Regions from separate parts of the Glaciibacter sp. 2TAF33 genome, predicted to be linked through region 2. Evidence: predicted binding sites of a transcription regulator. Region 2 holds the regulator's gene; each other region holds the start of a gene.

Region 1 (2,264 bases), on a different contig from region 2:
CGAGGCGTCGGCATCCGCTGTCCCTGAACCGGCCGCGGTGAAACTGGGCCGGCCGCCGGTTCGGGTGAACAGCTGCCGCTCGCCCTCGTCGTTCCGCAAGCGACCCAGGGCGGACGACCGCACGCCGCCGGTCACCGGATCCTCCCGGCCACGCTCGAGGCGGTGGGCGCGGATCAGCGGCTTGATCCGCGCCGCCAGCCACTGCCGGTACTCCTTGGGAGCGTAGGTGCCCTTGGCGTAGAGCTCGAGGTAGCGGGGCATCAGCTCGGGGTGGTCGCGGGCCAGCCACTGCAGGTACCAGTCTTTCACCCCGGGCTTCAGGTGCAGTGCCGTGTACAGAACGGATGACGCGCCCGCAGCTTTCGCCTGCCTGAGGGCTTCGTCGAGGTGGGCCCTGGTATCGGTGAGGAACGGCAGGATCGGCATCATGAACACGGCACAGTCCATTCCGTGCTCACGCACCGCGGTGACGGTGGCCAGGCGCGCCTTGGTCGACGGGGTGCCCGGCTCGACGGCCTGTTGCAGCTCGTCGTCGTAGATGGCGATGGACATCGCGAGGTCCACCGGCACGTGCTCGCTGGCCTCGCGCAGCAGGTCCAGGTCACGGCGGAGCAGAGTGCCCTTGGTGAGGATGCTGAGCGGGGTGCCGTTGTGCGCCAGCGCGGCGATGATGCCGGGCATCAGGCGGTATCGGCCTTCGGCCCGTTGGTACGGGTCGGTGTTGGTGCCGAGGGCGACCGGATGTTGACCCCAGCTCGGCTTGGCCAGTTCCTTCTGCAGGATCTCCGCGACGTTGACCTTGACGATGATCTCGTTGTCGAAGTCCTTGCCGGCGTCGAGGTCGAGGTAGGTGTGGGTGGGGCGGGCAAAGCAGTAGGCGCAGGCATGACTGCAGCCGCGATAGGGGTTGATGGTCCAGCCGAAGGGCATCGCGCTCTGGCCGGGCACCCGGTTGAGAGCGGACTTGGCGAGGATCTCGTGGAACGTGATGCCGGCGAATTCCGGCGTCTGCACGCTGCGCACCAGATTGTTCAGCCTGGCCAGGCCAGGCAGCGTGCCCGCCTGCTCGGTCTGTAGTTCCTGCCCGCTCCACCGCATGCATCAAGTCGAACACACGTTCGAACTATGCGCAAGCCCGCGGCCTCAGACCGACGTGATGCCCGGGTAACCGCGGAAGCGAAGCTCCGCGCGGCGCGGCCACGGCGGCTACGCGGTGAGGCGGAGCGCCTCCGCGGTGGCGGCCAGCGACGCGGCGGCGGCAGCCGGGTCGTCGGAGAGCTTGGTGCCGAGCGACGGGATCATCCGGCGGAGCGTGGGTTCCCACGACGGGTACTCGGCCGGGAAGCAGCGCTTCAGCAGGTCCACCATGATCGGCGCCGCGGTGGACGCCCCCGGGGACGCCCCGAGGAGACCGGCGATCGACCCGTCGGCGGAGGTGATCACCTCGGTGCCGAACTGCAGCACACCGCCCAGCTTCTCGTCCTTCTTCATGACCTGCACCCGCTGGCCGGCCGTGATGAGTTCCCAGTCGTCGAGCTTCGCGGTCGGCACGAACTCCCGCAGCGCCTGGAGCTTCTTGTCGCGGGTGGCCAGCAGCTCCCCCACGAGGTACTTCATCAGGTCGAAGTTCTGCCGGGCGACGGCGAGCATCGGCCCGATGTTGTGCAGCCGGATCGAGAAAGGCAGGTCGAACCAGGTGCTGGTCTTCAGGAACTTCGGGGTGAACCCGGCGTACGGCCCGAACAGGAGCGACGCTTCGCCGTCGACGATACGGGTGTCGAGGTGCGGCACCGACATCGGCGGGGCGCCGACCGACGCCTTCCCGTAGACCTTGGCCTTGTGCTGCGCCACGATCTTCGGGTTCGAGGTCTTCAGGAACTGCCCGCTGATCGGGAACCCGCCGAACCCTTCGATCTCCGGAATGCCGGTGTGCTGCAGCAGCGCGAGGGCGCCGCCGCCCGCGCCGACGAACACGAAACGCGCGTTGACGGTGCTGCGGGTCTGGCCGACCAGGCGCAACAGGTCGATCTTCCACGTGCCATCCGTTTGCTGCTTCACCTTGGTGACCTGGGTGTTCAGGTTCACCCCCACGTCGTGCTTCTTCAGATCGTCGAAGAGGAAGCGGGTGAGGGCACCGAAGTCGACGTCGGTGCCGGACTCGATGCGTGTGGCCGCGATCTTCTGCCGCGGGTTGCGCTTCCGGGTCAGGAGCGGGGTCCACTTGGCGATGGTGGCGGGGTCGTCGCTGTATTCCATGCCCTGGA
Region 2 (2,264 bases):
GTCCACACCCATCTCTGCTACTCGGAGTTCGGTGTGGTCATCGACGCGATCCGCAAGCTTGACGCCGACGTGACCAGCATCGAAGCCGCGCGCAGCCGGATGGAGGTGGTGGGCGACATCCGATCGAGCGGATTCGACCACGGCATCGGCCCGGGCGTCTACGACATCCACTCCCCGCGGGTGCCCAGCGTGGCCGAGGTGACGGAACTGATCGAGCGGGCGCTGGAGGGCATCCCGGGGCGCCAGGTCTGGATCAACCCGGACTGCGGCCTGAAGACCCGCGGGTACGCCGAGACGGTCGCGTCGCTGAAGAACATCCTCGAGGCCACACGGGCCGTGCGCGCCAAGGTCGCCGTGCCCCTCCCCGCCTGACTCGCCGCTCCGCGAGAACGCACTTGTTGGGGTTATGAGCCTCGGATAACCCCAACGAGTGCGTACTCGGCGAGGTGAATCGAGGTGAATCGAGGTGAACGAGGGAGGGGTGAGGAAACGAGCGGATGGCGCGGGTCAGACCGAGCGGAGGACGGAGACGACCTTGCCGAGGATCTCGGCGTAGTCACCGAGGATGGGCTCGAAGTTGCTGTTCCGGGGCAGGAGCCAGGTGTGGCCGTCGCGCTGCCTGAACACCTTGACGGTGGCCTCGTTGTCGAGCATCGCGGCGACGATCTCTCCGTTCTCCGCGGTCTTCTGCTGTCGAACCACCACCCAATCGCCATCGAGGATGGCGGCGTCGATCATCGACTCTCCGACGACCTTGAGCATGAACAGCTCGCCCTTTCCGACGAGCTGCCGGGGCAGGGGAAACACCTCATCGATCTGCTGGTCGGCCATGATCGGCACGCCGGCGGCAATGCGTCCGACCAATGGCACCATCGCCGCGTCGGCGATCGGCGCCCCGGACTGGAACGACTCCGCGTCGCCGGCCGGAACGTCTTCCGATGACTGCGGGAGCTCGATCAGGACCTCGAGCGCCCGCGGACGGTTCGGGTCGCGACGCAGGTAGCCGCTGAGCTCCAGCTGGTTGAGTTGGTGGGTGACGCTGGACAGCGAGGCGAGTCCGACCGCATCGCCGATCTCGCGCATGCTCGGTGGGTAACCACGCTGGCTCACCGACCGTTGGATGACGTCGAGAACGGCGAGCTGCTTCTCGCTGAGGCTCTTCCGGCGGCGGGTTCCGCCCTTCTCACGTGGGGTTCCGCCCGAACGGTTGCTTTCGTGCGCCATGTCCGTCGCCCTTCATCTGCCGTCGATCCCTTGAAAACACTGGGTTCGCGGGGAATGTCAGTGGTGTCTGGTTGAGTTCAACCGAACAATCGAAACTGTATCTGTCCGCGCGGCCTTATACAAACACTTATTCGAGTGTGTTGCAGGTTTCATTTCGGTAACACCGACGAAAAAGCTTGATTGTTCGAACATTCGAAGATACATTCGGAACATAGATTCGCATCCGGCCCTCCCGGCCGAGGGCCGGGTGCGTTACTAACCAGGAGGTTTTGACCATGAGCGCAGCAGTTGCCCATTCAGGATTCGCTTCAGCACCCACCACCCGCCTGCACCTCACCCGTCGCGGTCGCGTCGTCTTCACCACGCTGGCCGCCGTGCCGCTGGTGGCCGCGGCCCTGGCATTCGCGCTGAACGGCGGCATCGCCGCCGCCACCAGCGAACTCGGGCAGAGCAGCGCCGTGCAATTCGACTACGTCACGGTGCAGTCCGGGCAATCCCTGTGGGAGCTCGCCGAGTCCATCGCGCCGACCGCAGACCCCCGGGACGTGATCGCCGACATCGTCAGGCTCAACCAGCTGCAGTCGGAGGATGTACAGCCGGGTCAGAGCCTCGCCCTGCCGGCCGGTTACTGAGCCCGCTGCACGGCCCTGGACGCCCGCCGGGTGATCCACCGGCAGCGGATGCCGCCCAGCAGCTCGCCAGGATCTGCCCGGTAACATTGAACGGGTGACCACTCTCGATGACCTTCCCCTGCGTGACGACCTTCGCGGCAAGAGCCCATACGGAGCCCCGCAGAAGCACGTCCCGGTGGCACTGAACGTCAACGAGAATTCGCACCCGATGCCCGACGACGTGGCTGACGACATCGTCGCGGCGCTGGCCGGGGCGGTGCGCAGCCTCAACCGCTACCCTGACCGCGAGTTCACCCGGCTGCGCGACTCGCTCGCCGGCTATCTCGGGCACGGGCTCACCCGGGAGAACATTTGGGCGGCCAACGGATCCAACGAGGTGCTCCAGCAGGTGCTGCAGGCGTTCGGCGG
Region 3 (2,264 bases), on a different contig from region 2:
GACGCAGAAGGAGCGGTCGCGGTACCCGAGCAGGTATTCGTCGAAATTGCCGAGGGTGAGCACCGGTGAGCGTTGGCGGATGCGGCTGCCGAGCTCGCCGGCATCCGTTGCGGCATCGAGGTACAGGGTCTCGCCGTGCACGTCGAGTTCGGTAGCCGATCGCCGGCGACTGCACGGGCGGTGCGAGCGTCCGCCAGCGTGAGCTGCGACCACCAGGCGAAATCCCTGATCGTCGCCGGTCCGTGGCCGCGCAGGTACCGCAGCAGGAATTCACCCAGCGCCTCGTCACGCTCGAGACGTCGAGGACGCGGCACCCACTCGTCGAGCAGCACGAGCACCTGGGCGGTGCCGTCGATGCGTCCCCAGCACAGGGTGCCCGACTGCGCCAGATGCCAGATCAGGTGATAGCCGCGCTGGCCCGACGTGACGATGCCCCGGTCCTCGAGCGCGTGCTGAAATCCTGCGCGGCTCAGGCTCCGCCCGCCGGAGAGTACGTCGACGGCGACCGCCCTGGCGCCCTCGATCACTGACTGGTCCAGGTCGAGTTGCGCCTGGCGTGTCCGGGTGCCGGCGAGCAGTCGCGGCGTCGTCAGCTGCAGCATCCAGTTGAGGTCGGCCGGGGGTACGAAGTGCAGGGTTCCGCGCATCGGCCAGGAGCGCACGATGGCGCCGGAGTTGATGGCGGTGTCGACGTCTGCCGACGACAAGCCGGGTGAGCGGATTCCGATGGCCCACTTTCCGGCGAGGAAGTCCTGCGCCTGCAGCGCCAGCATCCGTTCGACCACGTCGACGGGGGAGTTCAGGTCGTGGTCGACCAGGGCCTGGCCGCGAAGCCTGAGGCGCACCACGTCGGTGCGGGAGGCCGGTGTCACCATGGTGATCAGTATGCCTGCGAGAAACGGCCCAGTCGAATACCCAGTCGAATACCCAGTCGAAAGATTCAGTCGAAAATACGCATCAGGCGCCAGGGATGGGCGCCGTCGTCCTCGTGGTGTACGTCGAACACGTGCGTCTCCCCGTCATCCGCTGTGGCCTGGAACCGCCAGCCGGCGATGGCCAACGGTGGATGTCCGATGCCGAAACCGTGCGGGGAGAAGGGCCCCCACCAGTCACAAGGCCCGACCAGCGCGGTCGGGATGTCGGTGACGCGGAACCGCCGGGTGCGCCAGACCAGGCGTTCCGGTTCGCCCGTATCCTTGGTCCACACGGTCACCGGTTCATCGATCTGGGACATGCCACTCACCCGCCTGTTCGAACATTCGTTCGAACAACTATACGACGGATGCGTCCCGGTTCACCCCCCGTTTTCACTCGACGAGTGAAGACGGTAAGGGGTAGCGTGTCCGGAAATCAGGCCAGGTCGTCGTCGGTGCGGGCGCCGAAGACGATCTCGTCCCAGCTGGGCATCGAAGCGCGGCCGCGTTTGCCATGGCTGCCGGTGTTCCGGGCTGACGTCTTCGCGTCGGATGACTTCGGCGGCGACGCCGCAGCCGATGACTGCGCCTGCGCTCCCTGGTTCGCCCAGGGGTTCCGGGCCGCTCGCGACGGGGCGATCGGCGCGTCAGGCAGTGTCGTGTCGACGTGGTTGTCGATTTCGTCGAAGGTCTCAAGTGGCACGTCGACCAGCCGCATGCCGCCGGAGTGAACGGGGGAGTCGTCCTCGCCGAACGTGGCGGCTTCCCGTTCCCCGCGCCGCTTGCGCAGCGCCTCGAGCAGGTCGGCCGTCTCGCTCAGGCTCTGCTTGGGCTCGTCGGCGCGCTTGATCGCGGCCTTGGAGACCGCGTCGTCCCGTGCGATCGACCGGCCATAGGGTACCGGCTCCAACTGGGGCGCCGTGTCGTTCAGGATTTCATCCGGCAGTGAATCCTTGAAGGTGAAGGCTCCACTGTCGAATCGTGAGATGTCGGCGGCGCTGGTCTCGGCGCCGACGGCGCGGAGGCGGGGGATCAGCGCACCCTTGAGCTCTCCCTGCTGGGAAAGGGCGATCGCTTCGCTGCCGAGCGGCGACAACGAGTTCTTCTTCGGCTCGAACCCCCAGCGCGCGTCGTGGTCGATATCGTCAGCGGTGAACGACAGCTTCACGATCCACCCGCCGTCGGGTTCCTTCCAGCTGGCCCAGCGCTCGTTCGACGCGCCGAGGGCGGCAAGCCGCTCCCGGATCACGCTGCCGAAATTGGCCTCATCGTCGACCGGGTCGGGGTCGATGGCGGTGTGCACCGGCACGCTGAGCGCCGATGACACGATGTATTCGCGTTCGGCGAGCA

What was found. The regulator LexA, encoded in region 2, represses DNA repair genes until DNA is damaged. The targets are predictions, from matches to a motif close to TCGAACANNTGTTCGA.
Region 1: a site for LexA is predicted at 1,107-1,122, ahead of AB4Y94_RS15190 (Rv2578c family radical SAM protein). Genes of this name have one in related genera too.
Region 3: a site for LexA is predicted at 1,252-1,267, ahead of AB4Y94_RS09830 (DUF6504 family protein). Genes of this name have one in related genera too.

What each region holds. Positions count from the first base shown of each region.
Region 1 is NZ_JBFRFS010000014.1:77,942-80,205, forward strand. It holds gene AB4Y94_RS15190 (Rv2578c family radical SAM protein) at 1-1,098, opposite strand, end outside; gene AB4Y94_RS15195 (malate:quinone oxidoreductase) at 1,207-2,264, opposite strand, start outside.
Region 2 is NZ_JBFRFS010000016.1:32,201-34,464, reverse strand. It holds gene metE (5-methyltetrahydropteroyltriglutamate--homocysteine S-methyltransferase) at 1-372, shown strand, start outside; gene lexA (transcriptional repressor LexA) at 508-1,224, opposite strand; gene AB4Y94_RS15820 (LysM peptidoglycan-binding domain-containing protein) at 1,500-1,856, shown strand; gene AB4Y94_RS15815 (histidinol-phosphate transaminase) at 1,951-2,264, shown strand, end outside.
Region 3 is NZ_JBFRFS010000008.1:124,382-126,645, reverse strand. It holds gene AB4Y94_RS09840 (DNA glycosylase AlkZ-like family protein) at 1-213, opposite strand, end outside; partial or broken gene AB4Y94_RS09835 (DNA glycosylase AlkZ-like family protein) at 228-773, opposite strand; gene AB4Y94_RS09830 (DUF6504 family protein) at 941-1,234, opposite strand; gene sepH (septation protein SepH) at 1,351-2,264, opposite strand, start outside.